Linked DNA regions of Nordella sp. HKS 07. The protein of the gene in region 1 interacts with the protein of each later gene in a pairwise test. Links are inferred from orthologs where the notes say so. Each region holds a gene or a part of one and is shown on either strand. Other genes may lie near its edges.

What was found.
Region 2: the proteins of ileS (region 1) and G5V57_RS09290 interact in binary tests that used the Escherichia coli proteins (3 or more experiments, as listed by UniProt). The link is inferred for Nordella sp. HKS 07 from one-to-one orthologs.

Annotation. Positions count from the first base shown.
Region 1 is NZ_CP049258.1:4,614,899-4,618,698, forward strand. What follows is about bases 46-3,530. They hold ileS (isoleucine--tRNA ligase), read left to right. Parts: upstream 46-396; coding sequence 397-3,330; downstream 3,331-3,530. Other genes in these bases: lspA (signal peptidase II), read left to right, coding at 3,327-3,530. Also shown: G5V57_RS21735 (anti-sigma factor), read left to right, coding at 1-39; more of lspA, read left to right, coding at 3,531-3,800. UniProt on the Escherichia coli protein: Catalyzes the attachment of isoleucine to tRNA(Ile). As IleRS can inadvertently accommodate and process structurally similar amino acids such as valine, to avoid such errors it has two additional distinct tRNA(Ile)-dependent editing activities.
Region 2 is NZ_CP049258.1:1,980,386-1,983,575, reverse strand. Bases 187-3,061 are described here. They hold G5V57_RS09290 (sugar ABC transporter substrate-binding protein), read left to right. Parts: upstream 187-1,107; coding sequence 1,108-2,016; downstream 2,017-3,061. Other genes in these bases: G5V57_RS09285 (Gfo/Idh/MocA family protein), read left to right, coding at 2,201-3,061; G5V57_RS09295 (ABC transporter permease), read left to right, coding at 187-1,031. In the rest of the region: G5V57_RS09300 (ATP-binding cassette domain-containing protein), read left to right, coding at 1-36; more of G5V57_RS09295, read left to right, coding at 36-186; more of G5V57_RS09285, read left to right, coding at 3,062-3,190. UniProt on the Escherichia coli protein: Part of the ABC transporter complex RbsABC involved in ribose import. Binds ribose. Also serves as the primary chemoreceptor for chemotaxis.

The DNA.
Region 1 (3,800 bases):
GCGCTCGCCCACATGGTCTATCAGTCCTTCGAGAGCTGACGTCATCACCCCGGGTCAGAACGGAAAAAGCAGGGATTTGCAGGGATTTGCAGGGAATTTTCGAGAATCGCGGAGGCAATCCAGAAAAATCAAGGGGTTAGGCGGCCGGACTTGCCTGGTGCAGTGAAATTCGGACGCTAGTGTGCTGAACGCGAAGTTCCTGATATCAGGCGGCTCGGAAGGTTCCGCGGGCTGTGGCGAACTTCGGATTCGGGACACTAGCCGCAAATTGGAATTTCCCAACCTCTCATGCTTCGGCGCGGGCTTGCAATGATGGAAAACGCCGCCCTTTCCCCTAGCGACTTTCGCTGTTACAAGCGCGCCCGACCGATCACCTCAAAATCCTGATTTACCGACATGAACGACAAGACCGAAAATCCGGCGCGCGATTACCGCGAGACCCTCTTCCTGCCCAAGACCGCCTTTCCGATGAAGGCCGGCCTGCCGCAGAAGGAGCCGGAGATTCTCAAGCGCTGGCAGGCTCTGGGCCTGTTCGACCGGCTCAGGGAATCGGCCAAGGGCAAGGAACCGTTCATCCTCCATGACGGCCCGCCCTATGCCAATGGCAACATCCATATCGGTACCGCGCTCAATAAGATCCTGAAGGACCTCGTGGTCCGCTCGCAGCAGATGTCGGGCAAGGACGCCAATTACGTCCCGGGCTGGGACTGTCACGGCCTTCCCATCGAATGGAAGATCGAGGAGCAGTACCGTGCCAAAGGCCGCAACAAGGACGCGGTGCCGATCAACGAGTTCCGGAAAGAATGCCGCGCTTTCGCCGAGCACTGGATGGCCATCCAATCGGAGGAGTTCCAGCGCCTGGGCGTCGTCGGCAACTGGAAGGATCCTTACACGACGATGAGCTTCGCGGCGGAAGCGCAGATCGCCCGCGAGCTCATGAAATTCTCGACGAGCGGACAATTGTACCGCGGCTCCAAGCCGGTCATGTGGTCGGTGGTGGAGAAGACCGCGCTCGCCGAGGCCGAAGTCGAGTATCAGGATTACACCAGCGACACGATCCATGTGAAATTCCCGGTCACCTTCATGGCCGACGGCACCGCGCCCAAGGGTGATCTCGCCAAGGCCAGCGTGGTGATCTGGACGACGACGCCCTGGACCATTCCCGGCAACCGCGCCATCAGCTATTCGCCGAAGATCGCCTATGGCCTCTACGAGGTCAGCAAGGCCGCCGCCGACAACTGGGCCAGGACCGGCGACCGGCTGATCCTTGCCGACAAGCTTGCGGAGGATGTCTTCAAGGCGAGCCGCGTCGAGGAATTCCGGCGCGTGGGCGATGTCGATATCGCCTCGATTGCCACCTGCGCACACCCGCTCTCAGGCCTCGGCTATGAGTTCCGCGTGCCGCTGCTCGCCGGTGACCACGTCACCGACGATGCCGGCACGGGCTTCGTCCACACCGCGCCGAGCCATGGCGCCGACGACTTCGAAGTGTGGGAAGCTCATATCGGCAAGCTCAAGGCGATGGGCATCAAGACCGACATCCCCTTCACCGTCGATGGCGACGGCACCTTCACCAGCGAGGCGCCGGGCTTCACCGGCAAGCGCGTCTTGACCGACAAGGGCGAGAAGGGCGACGCCAACGAGGCCGTCATCCAGGCGCTGATCGCCGCCCAGGCGCTCATCGCACGCGGCCGCCTCAAGCATCAGTATCCGCACAGCTGGCGCTCCAAGAAGCCGATCATCTTCCGCAATACGCCGCAATGGTTCATCTCCATGGGCGATGGCGAGAGGGACGGCCTCAGGGCCAAGGCTCTGAAGGCGATCGACGAGACGCATTTCGTGCCGCCCGCCGGCCAGAACCGTCTACGCGGCATGATCGAGGCGCGCCCCGATTGGGTGATCTCGCGCCAGCGCGCCTGGGGCGTGCCGATCTGCGTCTTCGTCAACAAGGCCACCGGCCTCGTGCTCGATGATCCGGAAGTGAACGAGCGCATCGCCGCCGCCTTCGAGGCCGAAGGCGCGGATGCCTGGTTCGCCGAGGGCGCGCATGAGCGCTTCCTGAAAGACCGTGTCACCGACCCGCATGAATGGGAGAAGGTGAACGATATTCTCGACGTCTGGTTCGATTCGGGCTCGACCCACGCTTTCGTGCTGGAGAAGCGGCCCGATCTGCGCTGGCCGGCCGATGTCTATCTGGAGGGCTCGGACCAGCATCGCGGCTGGTTCCATTCCTCGCTGCTCGAGAGCTGCGGCACAAGGGGCAGGGCGCCCTATAAGACCGTCATCACCCATGGCTTCACCATGGCCGAGGACGGCCGCAAGATGTCGAAGTCGCTCGGCAACCAGGTCTTTCCGCAGGACGTGATCAAGCAATCGGGCGCCGATATTCTCCGTCTGTGGGTGGCCTCGACCGACTATGTCGACGACCAGCGCATCGGTCCCGAGATCCTCAAGAGCAATGTCGAAGCCTATCGCAAGCTGCGCAACACGCTGCGTTACCTGCTGGGTGCGCTCGACGGCTGGGATGAGGCCGAGCGCCTCCATCGCCAGGACATGCCCGAGCTCGAGCGCTATGTCCTCCACAAGCTCGCCGATGTTCATGCGAGCGTGCTGGCGGGCTACCGTGCCTACGACTTCAAGCAGGTCGTCGCCACGCTGCTCAACTTCATGAATGTCGACCTTTCGGCCTTCTATCTCGATATCCGCAAGGACGCACTTTATTGTGATGCGCCGTCGTCGTTGCGCCGGCGCGCCTGTCGTACCGTGATGGACCAGCTCTTCCATTGCCTGTCGACGTGGCTCGCCCCCATCCTCTGCTTCACCGCCGAGGAAGTGTGGCTGTCGCGTTTTGCCGGTGAGAAGAGCTCCGTGCATCTGATGCAGTTCGCAATCCCGCCGGCGGAATGGGTGGATGCCGATCTGGCCGAGAAATGGGAGAAAATCCGCGACGTCCGTCGTGTGATCACCGGCGCGCTCGAGATCGAGCGTCAGGTGAAGAAGACGATCGGCTCCTCGCTCGAGGCGGCGCCCGAGATTCACGTCACCGACGCCGACGCCCTCAAGGTGTTGAAGGGGCTCGACATCGCCGAAATGGCGATCACATCGGATGCCCTGCTGGTCGAGGATGAGGGGCCGGCGGAGGCCTTCCGTCTCGACGACGTGAAGGGGGTCGCCGTCGTCTTCAAGCCGGCCCAGGGCCGCAAATGCGCGCGTTCCTGGAAGATCACGCCCGAGGTCGGCAGCGACAAGGAATTCCCCGACATCACGCCCCGGGATGCGGACGCGGTGCGTGAATGGCAGAAGCGGCATCAGAAGAAGCTTTTCGCGTGAAGCTCTGGGGCGGGCTCTCGGTCCTGGGGCTGGTCTACGCCGCGCTTGCCTTCGGCATCGACCAGACCTTCAAATGGTGGATGCTGCATGTCTTCGACATCGAGGCCCGCCAGCCGGTGGCACTGCTGCCGGTCTTCGATCTCGTGCTGGCCTGGAACAAGGGCGTTTCCTATGGCTGGCTGTCGGGCGACGCCTCGCAGGACTTGCTGATCGCCATGTCGCTCGCCATCGCCGCCGGCCTGTGGATTTGGCTCGCCAAGGCAACGCATCCCATGACCGCGGCGGCGATCGGCCTCATTATCGGGGGAGCGCTCGGCAATGCCTTGGACCGCGCCGTCTATGGCGCGGTGGCCGACTTTTTCTCCTTCCATATCGGCAGTTTCAGCTGGTACATCTTCAACCTGGCCGACGTGGCTATCGTTGCCGGGGTAGGGCTCTTGGTTTATGAATCCTTTACCGAGGGTCGGGCT
Region 2 (3,190 bases), 2.6 Mb from region 1 along the record:
CACACCGCGCAGCTCGCCCATGACCGGGTGCATTGATGATCAGCAATAATCCGGCCCTGTCCCGTTTCCTCGAAAGCTACGGCATCATCGTCGTGGTCCTTGTCATGATGGCGATCCTCTATGCCACCCAGCCGGCGACCTTCCTGTCGGCCACCAATCTTTCCAACATCATCAAGCAGAATGCCTATCCGGCCATGCTGGCGCTCGGCATGTTCGTGGTGATCATCACCGCCGGCATAGATCTGTCGGTGGGATCGGTTCTCGGACTGTCGATCATCTGCCTCGCAGTCGCCGACAAAGCGGGCGTGCCCTGGCCGATCGTGCTGCTCATCGGTCCTTTGGTCGGCACCGCCTGCGGCCTCGTCAACGGGCTCGGCTATACGCTGCTCAAGCTGCCGCATCCCTTCATCATGACGCTCGGCACGCTCAACATCGCGCGCGGGCTCACCAGCCTCATCAGCCAGGCGCCGATCTCCGGCCTCCAGCCCGAAGTGCGTTACGCCGGACAGAAAGTCTTTACCGAGTTCCTTGGTTACCAGGTCTTCACGCCGCCGGCCGGCATACCCTTCAGCCTGCTCCTGGTCATCGTCTGCGCCGTGGCTCTATGGTTCTTTCTCAACCGGACCAATATGGGCCGCCACATCTTCGCCATCGGCGGCAATCCGCAGGCGGCGCGCGTCTCAGGCATCGATGTCGACCGTGTGCTGGTCTATGTCTATGCGATCTGCGGTTTCTTCGCCGGGCTCGCGGCGCTGCTGCTCGCCGGGCGCACCGATTCGGGCTTTCCGCTCGCCGGTGTCGGCAACGAGCTCGATGCCATCGCCGCGGTGATCATCGGCGGCGCCAGTTTCTTCGGCGGGCGCGGCACGGTCCTGGGCGTGCTGGCCGGCGTGCTGATCATGGGGCTTTTGCGCAACGGGCTCAATCTCAACAATATCAGCCCGTTCTGGCAGCAGATTCTCATCGGCCTCATCATCATCATCGCCGTCTATATCGACGTGCTCAGGCGGCGCGCCGCGACACGAAGGTAGAAATTTCGCAGCCGGCCTTGTCTCCGTGCCGGCTGTCCTGCGTGTTGGAGACATCATGTTCCAAGGGAGGAGTAAGATGAAGAAATTGCTGATCGCGGGTGCCGCTCTTGCCGCACTCGGCTTCGCCGGCTCGGCCTTCGCCGATCCGATCGTGCTCGACATGAAGGGCCCGGGTGCCGGCAACCCGTTCTGGGCGGCGGTGCAGGCGGGCGCCGAAGCGAAGGGTAAGGAGCTCGGCGTCGAGGTCGTCGTCATGTCGCCGCCGGCCGAATCCGATGTGCAGGCGCAGATCGGACAGCTCGAGGACATGCTGGCCAAGGGCATATCCGGCCTCGCTCTGGCGCCGACCGATCCCAATGCGCTGGCGCCGGTCGTCGATGCGGCCAAGGCCAAGAATGTGCCGGTCGTCTTCGTCGACACCAAGGGCACCAATGAAGGCGTGACCTTCATCGGCACCAACAACCAGGTCGGCGCCAAGCTCGCCGCCGATTTCATCTGCTCCAAGATCGAGAAGGGATCGGAAGTGGTGATCCTGCAGGGCATCATCACGCAGTCGACCGGCCAGGCCCGCGCCACCGGCGCCAAGGAAGGCCTGGAAGGCTGTGGCCTCAAGGTCGTCGCCGAGCAGCCGGCCGACTGGGACCGCGCCAAGGGCCAGTCGGTGATGGAGAACATCCTCACCGGCAATCCGAATATCAAGGCGGTCTTCGCCTCGAACGACAATATGGCGCTGGGCGCAGTAGAGGCCCTCAAGTCGGCCAATAAGCTCAAGGACGTCATGGTGGTCGGCTTCGACGCCAATCCGGACGCGGCCGCCTCGATCATCGCCGGCGATATGACGGCCTCCGTCGCACAGGCGCCAAAGAATATGGGCGCCTTCGCCGTCGAGAATCTGATCAAGCTCCAGAAGGGCGAGAAGATCGACGCGGTGATCGATACCGGCACGGTGCTCGTCACCAAGGACAATGCCGACCAGTACAAGTGAACTCGGTTCGGTCTTGAAGTTGCGGCAGGTCCCGGCGAAAGTCGGGGACTTGCCTCCTAGTTCGTCATGGCCGCCCTTGAGGCGGCCATCCAGCCCATCCGTGCAGCAACTGTATGGCGTCGAGGCTGGATAGCCGGGTCAGGCCCGGCCATGACGAGTGGGGGAAGCGTTGTGAGGGACTTACATGGCATCTCTCGGCATCGGCCTGATCGGCACCGGCTTCATGGGCAAATGCCACGCCATGGCCTGGAGCCATGTGCGACCCGTCTTCGGCGATGTTCCCGAGATCAGGCTCGAGACCTTGTGCGACATCGATCCGGCTATGACCAGCAAGCGCGCCGCCGAATATGGCTTCGCTCGTGCCGAGACGGACTGGCGCAAGCTCGTCGACGACAAACGCATCGATATCGTCTCGATCACCGCGCCCAACAATGTTCATCGCGAGATGGCGGTCGCCTTCCTTGAAGCCGGCAAACATGTCTGGTGCGAGAAGCCGATGGCGCTTACCCTCGATGAAGCCGAGGCCATGACGGCGGCCGCCGCGAAAGCCAAAGGCCGCACGCTGCTCGGCTACAACTACATCAAGAATCCCGCCGTGCTGCATGCCAGGAAGCTGATCGAAACCAAAGCCATCGGCGAGATCGTGCATTTTCGCGGGCAGGTCGATGAGGACTATCTCGCTTCCCCCGATGTGCCCTGGAGCAAAAGGGCGCGGATCGATCTGTGGGGCTTGGGGACGCTGGGCGACATCACCTGCCATCTGGTGAGCTTCGCGCATCTTCTCATCGGCGATATCGCTTCCGTCTCGGCCGACATGGAAACGGTGGTGAAGGAACGGCCGGTGCCCGGCACGAGTGAGATGCGCGAGGTCGAGAATGAAGACATCGCCCATGCCATCGTGCGCTTCAAATCCGGTGTCTCGGGTACGCTCGCTTCGAGCCGCGCCGCCTGGGGCCGCAAGAACCTGATCCGCTTCGAGGTCCATGGCACCAAGGGCATGCTCACTTTCGATCAGGAGCGCCTCAATGAATTGCAGCTCTATATGACGGAAGGCCCGGAAGCGACGCGCGGCTTCCGCACCATCCTCACCGGTCCCGTCCATTCACCCTACGGGCAGTTCACCCCCGCGCCCGGCCATCAGCTCGGCTTCAACGAGCTCAAGGTGATCGAGGCG